Regions from separate parts of the Streptomyces ficellus genome, predicted to be linked through region 2. Evidence: riboswitches for the same ligand, from Rfam matches in the RefSeq annotation. Region 2 holds a riboswitch; the other holds the start of a gene.
The links. A riboswitch is a leader RNA that binds a small molecule or an ion and turns the genes downstream of it on or off. The one in region 2 is predicted to bind glycine.

Region 1: it holds a riboswitch for glycine, as region 2 does, so the genes downstream of both, gcvP (aminomethyl-transferring glycine dehydrogenase) here and gcvT (glycine cleavage system aminomethyltransferase GcvT) in region 2, are expected to answer to the same signal.

Annotation. Positions count from the first base shown of each region.
Region 1 covers NZ_CP034279.1:6,266,247-6,270,654, reverse strand. Annotated here, with positions in the region: gene gcvP (aminomethyl-transferring glycine dehydrogenase) at 1-2,619, opposite strand, end outside; glycine riboswitch at 2,799-2,898, opposite strand; gene EIZ62_RS28125 (PRC-barrel domain-containing protein) at 3,013-3,378, shown strand; gene EIZ62_RS28120 (DNA polymerase IV) at 3,306-4,408, opposite strand, start outside.
Region 2 covers NZ_CP034279.1:2,107,594-2,112,001, forward strand. Annotated here, with positions in the region: gene EIZ62_RS09035 (enhanced serine sensitivity protein SseB C-terminal domain-containing protein) at 1-334, opposite strand, end outside; gene EIZ62_RS09040 (enhanced serine sensitivity protein SseB) at 371-1,117, opposite strand; gene EIZ62_RS09045 (AAA family ATPase) at 1,193-1,861, opposite strand; glycine riboswitch at 2,035-2,126, shown strand; gene gcvT (glycine cleavage system aminomethyltransferase GcvT) at 2,291-3,406, shown strand; gene gcvH (glycine cleavage system protein GcvH) at 3,483-3,860, shown strand; gene glyA (serine hydroxymethyltransferase) at 3,873-4,408, shown strand, end outside.

The DNA of each region.
Region 1 (4,408 bases), 4.2 Mb from region 2:
GCAGAACCGGTCGAGCTCGGTCAGGTCCTCGCTCTCGGTCGGCTCGATCATCAGGGTGCCGGCCACCGGGAACGACATGGTCGGGGCGTGGAAGCCGTAGTCGATCAGACGCTTGGCGATGTCGTCGACGCTGACGCCGGTCGCCTTGGAGATCGGGCGCAGGTCCACGATGCACTCGTGGGCGACGAGCCCGGCCGGGCCGGTGTAGAGCACCGGGTAGTGCGGCTCCAGGCGCTTGGCGATGTAGTTGGCCGCGAGGACGGCGACCTGCGTGGCGCGCTTGAGGCCCTCGCCGCCCATGAGCCGGACGTACGCCCAGGAGATCGGCAGGATGCCGGCCGAGCCCCACGGGGCGGCCGAGATCGGGCCGACCCCGGTGTCCGGGCCCGCGCTCGGCTGGAGCGGGTGGTTGGGCAGGTAGGGGGCGAGGTGCTCGCGCACGCCGACCGGGCCGACGCCGGGGCCACCGCCGCCGTGCGGGATGCAGAACGTCTTGTGCAGGTTCAGGTGCGAGACGTCGCCGCCGAACTCGCCGGGCTTCGCCAGGCCGACCAGCGCGTTGAGGTTGGCGCCGTCGACGTACACCTGGCCGCCGGCCTCGTGGACCTGGGCGCAGATGTCCGCGACGTGCTCCTCGAACACGCCGTGCGTGGACGGGTAGGTGATCATCAGGACGGACAGCTGGTCGCGGTACTGCTCGATCTTGGCGCGCAGGTCCTCGACGTCGATCTCGCCGTCGTCGGCGGTCTTGACGACCACGACCTTCATCCCGGCCATCACGGCGCTGGCGGCGTTGGTGCCGTGCGCGGAGGACGGGATCAGGCAGATGGTGCGCTGCGTGTCGCCGTTGGCGCGGTGGTACGCGCGGACGGCGAGCAGGCCGGCCAGCTCGCCCTGCGAACCCGCGTTGGGCTGGATGGAGACCTTGTCGTAGCCGGTGACCTCGGCGAGGCGCTCCTCCAGCTCACGGATCAGGGTCAGATAGCCCTGGGCCTGGTCGACCGGCGCGAAGGGGTGGATCTGGCCGAACTCGGGCCAGGTCACCGGCTCCATCTCGGTGGTCGCGTTCAGCTTCATGGTGCAGGAGCCGAGCGGGATCATGCCGCGGTCGAGCGCGTAGTCCCGGTCGGCGAGCCTGCGCAGGTAGCGCAGCATCGCCGTCTCGGAGCGGTGGGCGTGGAAGACGGGGTGGGTGAGGTACGCGTCGGAGCGCAGGCTCGCCTCGGGCAGCACCTCGCCCGCGGCGGCGTCCAGCGCCTCGATGTCGCCCCGCACGCCGAACGCGTCCCACACGGCCACGATCTGGGCGCGGGCGGTGGTCTCGTCGCAGGCGGCGGAGACGTGGTCGGCGTCGACGAGACGGAGGTTGACCCCGTTCTCGCGGGCGGCGGCGACGGCCTCGGCGGCCCGGCCGGGTACGCGGACGGTGACGGTGTCGAAGAAGGTGTCGTGGACGACGTCCACGCCGCCCGCGCGGAGCCCGTCGGCGAGCACGACGGCGTAGCGGTGGACGCGCTGGGCGATCTGCTGGAGTCCGTCGGGGCCGTGGTAGACGGCGTACATGCCGGCCATGACGGCGAGCAGCACCTGTGCGGTGCAGATGTTGCTGGTGGCCTTCTCCCGGCGGATGTGCTGCTCACGCGTCTGGAGCGCCAGGCGGTACGCCTTGTTGCCGTCGGCGTCGACGGAGACGCCGACGAGCCGGCCCGGAAGGCTGCGGGCGAACGTGTCGCGGACGGCCATGTAGCCGGCGTGCGGACCGCCGAAGCCCATGGGGACGCCGAAGCGCTGGGTGGTGCCGACCGCGATGTCGGCGCCCAGCTCGCCCGGCGAGGTGAGGAGGGTCAGCGCCAGCAGGTCGGCGGAGACGGTCACGATGGCGCCCAGCTCGTGGGCCTGGTCGATGACCGGCTTGATGTCGCGTACGGCACCGGAGGCACCGGGGTACTGGAGCAGCACACCGAAGACGCCGCGCTCGGCGATCTCGGCGGGGATGCCGTCGCTCAGGTCGGCGACGACGACCTCGACACCGGTCGGCTCGGCGCGGGTCTCGATGACGGCGATGGTCTGGGGCAGGGCGTCGGCGTCGATCAGGAAGACGCCCTTCTTGACCTTGCCGACGCGGCGGGCCAGCGACATGGCCTCGGCGGCGGCGGTGCCCTCGTCCAGCAGCGAGGCGCCGGAGGTCGGCAGCCCGGTGAGGTCGGCGACCATGGTCTGGAAGTTGAGCAGCGCCTCCAGGCGGCCCTGCGAGATCTCCGGCTGGTACGGCGTGTACGCGGTGTACCAGGCGGGGTTCTCCATGACGTTGCGCAGGATGACCGGCGGCGTGAACGTGCCGTGGTAGCCGAGGCCGATCATCGGGGCCAGCACCTGGTTGCGGTCGGCGAGGGAGCGCAGTTCGGCGAGGACCTCGGCCTCGGTGCGCGCGCCGGGCAGCCCGAGGGCCTCGGCGCTCTTGATCACATCCGGCACCGCGGCAGCCGTGAGCTCGTCGAGCGAACCGTAGCCGACCTGCGCCAGCATCTTGGCGCGGGCCTCCTCGTCGGGCCCGATGTGCCGCTGCTCGAACGGGATGCCCTGTTCGAGTACGGAGAGCGGAATGCGGTTGGCGGTCATGGCGGGGGCCTCCTGGTCGATACGACCTGCGAGGGGCACCACGGCGCGGGTGCCCGGACGGCCTCCCCCTCTGTCATCTCAACCTGAGAGCTTCACCGGACCTCCCCGAGGGGCGGGCCGGCTTTCACCGTCGGTGAGAGCGGATGCCGTCCGACGCCCGCCCTGCTTTCCAGAGTGACCTCGTCCGTGCGGTACCGGGTGCCTGAGAGATTCCGGGGAGGATTTGCTCCTTCGGCGCCTCCGAAAGGTTTCTCCGGAGGACTCTCCCGCACGGGGTCAGCGGCCATTTGCCAGCCTACCAGCGAGGTCCCCGCCCCATCCCTCGAGTGGCCGACGTCACCGATGTGCACTTTCGTAGTGTTGACAGAGCGGTTGCGACCAGTTGGAGGGACCGTGCAGACCGACATCGATCCGCGCAGCCTGATCGGCCGCAAAGCCTTCGACCGCAACGGCCACAAGATCGGCACCATCGACGAGGTGTACCTGGACGACGCGACCGGCGTCCCGGAGTGGGCCGCGGTGCGCACGGGCCTCTTCAGCCGCGACGCCTTCGTCCCGCTGGAGCCCAGCGACCTCGCGGACGACGGCCTCCACGTCCCGTACGAACGGGCCCTGATCAAGGACGCCCCCGACTTCGGGGTCGGCCGCCACCTGTCCCCCGAGCAGGAGCTCCAGCTCTACCACCACTACGGGCTCGCGCTCCCCCCGCCTCCCTCCTCGGACCGTGACTTCGGCAGGCTCGCCGGCCAGGAGGACTGACCCGGCACGAGGGGCAGCGGGTCGGACGGCTCCAGGTCCGGATCACCGGCCCTGAACGTCCGCACCCGCCCGGGCTGCGACGACCCGGGCTCCTCGAACCGGACGGTGACCCGCCCCAGGCCGCTGCCCTGCACCCACCCCGGCCCGTACTCCGCGTGCCGCACGTCCTGGCCGGCCATCCACGTCCGCGCTTCCCCGTCACCCGCGACGGCACTCGGCTCCTGCGCGCCGCCGGTTCCTACCGCGGCACCGGCCACGCGGCCCCCCTCAGCCGCGTCCACCGCGTCCCCCGCAACCGCCTCCGGCCCCACCGGCGCGCCCGCCCCACCCGGACCCGCCCCTGCCGGGTCGGCCCCGGCGGCCACTCCTGCCGGCGCACCCCGCTCCGCCTCGGCCTGCTCCGCCTCCGCCCGCTCCGCGGCGGCCTGGGCGAACAGGTCCTCCTGCGTGAAGTCCGCGAGCCCCGTGACGCCCACACCCAGCAGGCGGACGCCACCGGTGGTGTCCACCGACTCCAGCAGCCGTGCCGCCGCCTCCCGCACCACCACCGGGTCGTCCGTCGGACCGCGCAGGGTCTCGGACCGGGTCAGCGTCGAGAAGTCGTACCTCCGCACCTTGAGCACCACCGTCCGCCCCGAGCGCCCCGCTGCGCGCAAGCGCCGCACGCACCGCTCGGCCAGCCGCTCCACCTCCGTGCGCACCCGCACCCGGTCGTGCAGGTCGACGTCGAAGGTGTCCTCCACCGACACGGACTTGGCGTCCCGCTCGGCCACCACCGGCCGGTCGTCGTACCCGAGCGCCATCCGGTACAGCGACTCCCCGTGCGCCTTGCCCAGCAGCCGTACCAGCTCGTCCTCGCCCGCCGCCGCCAGGTCCGCCACCGTCGTCATGCCGGCCCGCCGCAGATGCTCTCCGGTGGCGGGCCCCACACCCGGCAGGATGCGCACCGACTTGGGGTCCAGCAGGTCCCGCTCCGTGCCCGGCTCGATCAGCACCAGGCCGTCGGGCTTGGCCTCCTCGGACGCGATCT
Region 2 (4,408 bases):
GCGGGTTGAGCCAGACGCCCCAGTGGTCGGGGTAGAGGGCGCGGGCGATGTCACGGCCGGCGACGACCTCGTGGGCGCGGTTCCAGCCGGAGACGGCGAGCTCCTGGGCGGAGGTGACGCAGGGGGCGTACCCGAGGCCGTCGACCTCCATGTTGCCGTACTGGGCGTCGGGCGAGCCGGCCCGGCCGTGCCAGAGGAGCATCCACAGCCGGCCCTCGGCGAGGGCGTGCAGGAGTGCCTCGTAGGTGTCGTGGCGCCCGGGCGTCACCTGGCTCAGCATGTGCTCGACCTGTCCGGCCGCCGCTCCGGCCGCCGCGGTGCCTGACGCGCTCACCCTGGGTCCCGCCCCTCTTCCGTCCACCCGACCAGCTTATGCGTGCCCGCGCCGGTAGAAGGGCCGCACCTTCTCCAGCATCCAGTCGGCCACCGGGTCCTGTGCGACGTCGAGCAGCACCAGGTTGACCGGCCACGGCACCGCCGCCTGGGCCCGCCCCAGCGCCCGGCCGAGGGCGTCCATGGGTACGTTGCGCTCGGCGCCCTCCCAGGAGGAGAGCTGCACGCCGATGAAGAGGGACGGGCTGTCGCCCTCGACGCTCGCGAGGCAGCGGCGCGCGGTCAGCACCGTGCCGGTGGCGTCGAACTCGGCGGAGGCGGCGGACAGCAGGCCGACCGGGTCCTCCTGCCAGTCCGGCTCGAACAGCCGCACCCGGCCGCCGCTGGCCGGGCCGTCGAGCGGGGTGCGTCCGGCGCGGCAGAGCTCGGCGACCACGAGCGGGGGCAGTGGGGCGCCGACGGCGCCGCCGGGGTTCACGGCGATGCCGACCTGGGGCGGCAGGCCGCGGGCGAACTCGACGGCCGGGGCGACCGCGTAGGGCATGTGGGCGCCGGCGCAGGCGACGAACTGGGCCTCGGAGCTGAAGACCGGCACGTAGACCTGCCCGTCGAGGTCCAGGGTGGGCAGGTCCAGGTCGCGGCTGTCGGGTGCGCCGCCGTTCGGCAGGGGCACCCAGACGTGGCTGCGGCCCAGGACCTCGACGAGGCGGCCGCCGGCCGCGGGGTTGCCGAGCGAGGCGGCGAGCACCTCTTCGAGCTCGTTGCCCGGCCATGCAGTGTCCACTGGTGCTCCTGGTCCTTCCCCGCGTGTGCCTGTCGCTGCCCGCAGCACCCTAACGCGGGGCCGCGGGGCGGCGGATCAGGGGAACGCGATCCGGGTGAGCGCGGACGCGGCGGGCCGGTCCAGCAGGACCGCTGACGCGCACCCGCGCGGCACGACGCCCCGCTGCGCGTCCCGCACCAGGCGCCCCACCGCGCGGCGGTGCCGTCCGAAGGCGTACCCGGACACGCCGCGGCCCCGCTCGCGCTGGCCCTCCCGGGCGGTGCCGGGGGTGACGTCCAGCAGGACCAGGTGCAGGGCGCGGCCCCGCCGGGCGGCCTCCCGGGCGAGCCAGCGCCGCACCCAGGCCTGGGTGCCGCAGTCGTGGACGACGACGCTCCGCCCGGAGCGCAGCGTGCGCCACAGGCCCCCGTAGTGGGCGAGCCGGACGAGGGGGCGGTAGACCGCGTACGGCAGGAGGCCGGGCACGCGGCGCTCCCAGCGCTCCCGGGCGTCCTGCGAGTCGATGCCGAGGCCCTGGGCCGTCCGGGCGATCAGGGTGGACTTGCCGCTGCCGGGCAGGCCCGAGACGACCACCAGGTCGCCGGGCGCGAAGGTCAGCGCCCGGGGGCAGCGCCCGTCCCGGTCCCGCAGGTCGCGCACGACCGGCAGGGCGGGCGTCGCGGCCGCCCGGCCGCGCGCGGGCAGACCGGGCTGTGCGGGCACTCCCGTGGTGGTCGCGTACGCCCCGCTGTGCTGCAACGTCATCGCTACTCCCCCTGCTAGAACCCCTGCCGGATCCCTGGGTCGGTTGACCCGACCCTTGCCCAAGAAGTGTAAAGAAAGGGTAATAAGTCACAAGCGATTTGCCGAGGGGACACCGCGTGCAATGATGTGCGCGCCGACGCACATTCGTGCGCCACAACCGCATACCGGCCGCTTGAATCCGCGCGGGAGAGTTCCGGGTCCGCCCGGGCGCCGAAGGAGCAAGTTCCTCCCTTGAATCTCTCAGGCCCCGTACCGCGTGGATGAGGCAGATCTGAAAAGCGGGCCGCCCCGGCGGCTCCACCCAAGGTGCAAGCCGAGGACCGCGCGTACGGCGTACGCCGAGGTCACGGTGAACCTCTCAGGTTCCGATGACAGATGGGGAGGATCGTCTTCGAGCCATGCCCGCCCTGGGACCTGGGAGCCACATCCATGAGCACTGCCCCCCGCCTGACCGCCCTCGATGCCGTGCATCGTGCGCTGGGCGCGACCATGACCGACTTCGCGGGCTGGGACATGCCGCTGCGGTACGGGAGCGAGCGCGACGAGCACAACGCCGTCCGTACGAAGGCCGGACTCTTCGACCTCTCCCACATGGGTGAGATCACCGTCACAGGGCCGCAGGCAGCGGACTTCCTGAACTTCGCGCTCGTCGGCAACATCGGCAGCGTCGGCGTCGGCCGCGCCCGCTACACGATGATCTGCCAGGAGGACGGCGGCATCCTCGACGACCTGATCGTGTACCGGCTCGGCGAGACCGAGTACATGGTCGTCGCCAACGCCTCCAACGCGCAGATCGTGCTGGACGCCCTCACCGCCCGCGCCGGCGGTTTCGACACCGTCGTGCGCGACGACCGCGACGCGTACGCGCTGCTCGCCGTCCAGGGCCCGGAGTCGCCCGGCATCCTGAAGTCGCTGACCGACGCCGACCTGGACGGGCTGAAGTACTACGCCGGTCTGCCCGGCACGGTCGCGGGCGTCCCCGCGCTGATCGCCCGTACGGGTTACACGGGCGAGGACGGCTTCGAGCTGTTCGTGGAGCCGCGGCACGCCGAGCAGCTGTGGCGGGCGCTGCTGGAGGCGGGCGCCCCGGTGGGCCTGATCCCGTGCGGGCTGTCCTGCCGCGACACGCTGCGCCTGGAGGCGGGCATGCCGCTGTACGGGCACGAGCTGACGACGGCCCTGACCCCGTTCGACGCGGGGCTGGGCCGGGTGGTCAAGTTCGAGAAGGAGGGCGACTTCACCGGCCGGGAGGCCCTCACGGCCGCCGCCGAGCGGGCGCAGATCGCCCCGCCGCGCAAGCTGGTGGGCCTGATCGCCGAGGGCCGCCGGGTGCCGCGCGCCGGGATGTCCGTGGTCGCGGACGGCAAGGTGATCGGCGAGGTCACCTCGGGCGCCCCGTCGCCGACCCTGGGCCGGCCGATCGCCATGGCGTACGTGGACGCCGCGCACGCCGCGCCGGGCACCGAGGGGGTCGGCGTCGACATCCGCGGTACTCATGAGCCGTACGAGGTCGTTGCGCTTCCCTTCTACAAGCGCCAGAAGTGACCGCCCGCACCACCCGTCCGTCCACCCCGTCCACCCCGTGCACCAGCACTCCCCCGCGTACAGGAGAATTTGCGTCATGAGCAACCCCCAGCAGCTTCGCTACAGCAAGGAGCACGAGTGGCTGTCGGCCGCCGAGGACGGCGTGTCGGCGGTCGGCATCACGGAGCACGCGGCGAACGCCCTCGGCGACGTCGTGTACGTGCAGCTCCCCGAGGTCGGTGACACGGTGACCGCGGGTGAGACCTGTGGTGAGCTGGAGTCGACCAAGTCGGTCAGCGACCTGTACTCCCCGGTGACCGGCGAGGTCGTCGAGGCCAACCAGGACGTCGTCGACGACCCGTCGCTGGTGAACACCGCCCCGTTCGAGGGCGGCTGGCTCTTCAAGGTTCGTGTCGCGGAGGAGCCGAAGGACCTGCTCTCCGCCGACGAGTACACCGCGTTCTCCGGCAGCTAAGGACCCTCTCCGATGTCGCTTCTGAACACCCCTCTCCACGAGCTGGACCCGGACGTCGCCGCCGCCGTCGACGCCGAGCTCCACCGTCAGCAGTCCACCCTCGAGATGATCGCCTCGGAGAACTTCGCCCCGGTCGCGGTCATGGAGGCGCAGGGCTCCGTCCTGACCAACAAGTACGCCGAGGGCTACCCCGGCCGCCGCTACTACGGCGGCTGCGAGCACGTCGACGTGGTCGAGCAGATCGCCATCGACCGCATCAAGGAGCTCTTCGGGGCCGAGCACGCCAACGTCCAGCCGCACTCGGGCGCCCAGGCCAACGCCGCCGCGATGTTCGCGCTGCTCAAGCCGGGCGAAACGATCATGGGCCTGAACCTGGCCCACGGCGGTCACCTGACCCACGGCATGAAGATCAACTTCTCCGGCAAGCTCTACAACGTCGTCGCCTACCACGTCGACGACGCGACGGGCCAGGTCGACATGGCCGAGGTCGAGCGCCTCGCCAAGGAGTCCAGGCCGAAGCTGATCGTCGCCGGCTGGTCCGCCTACCC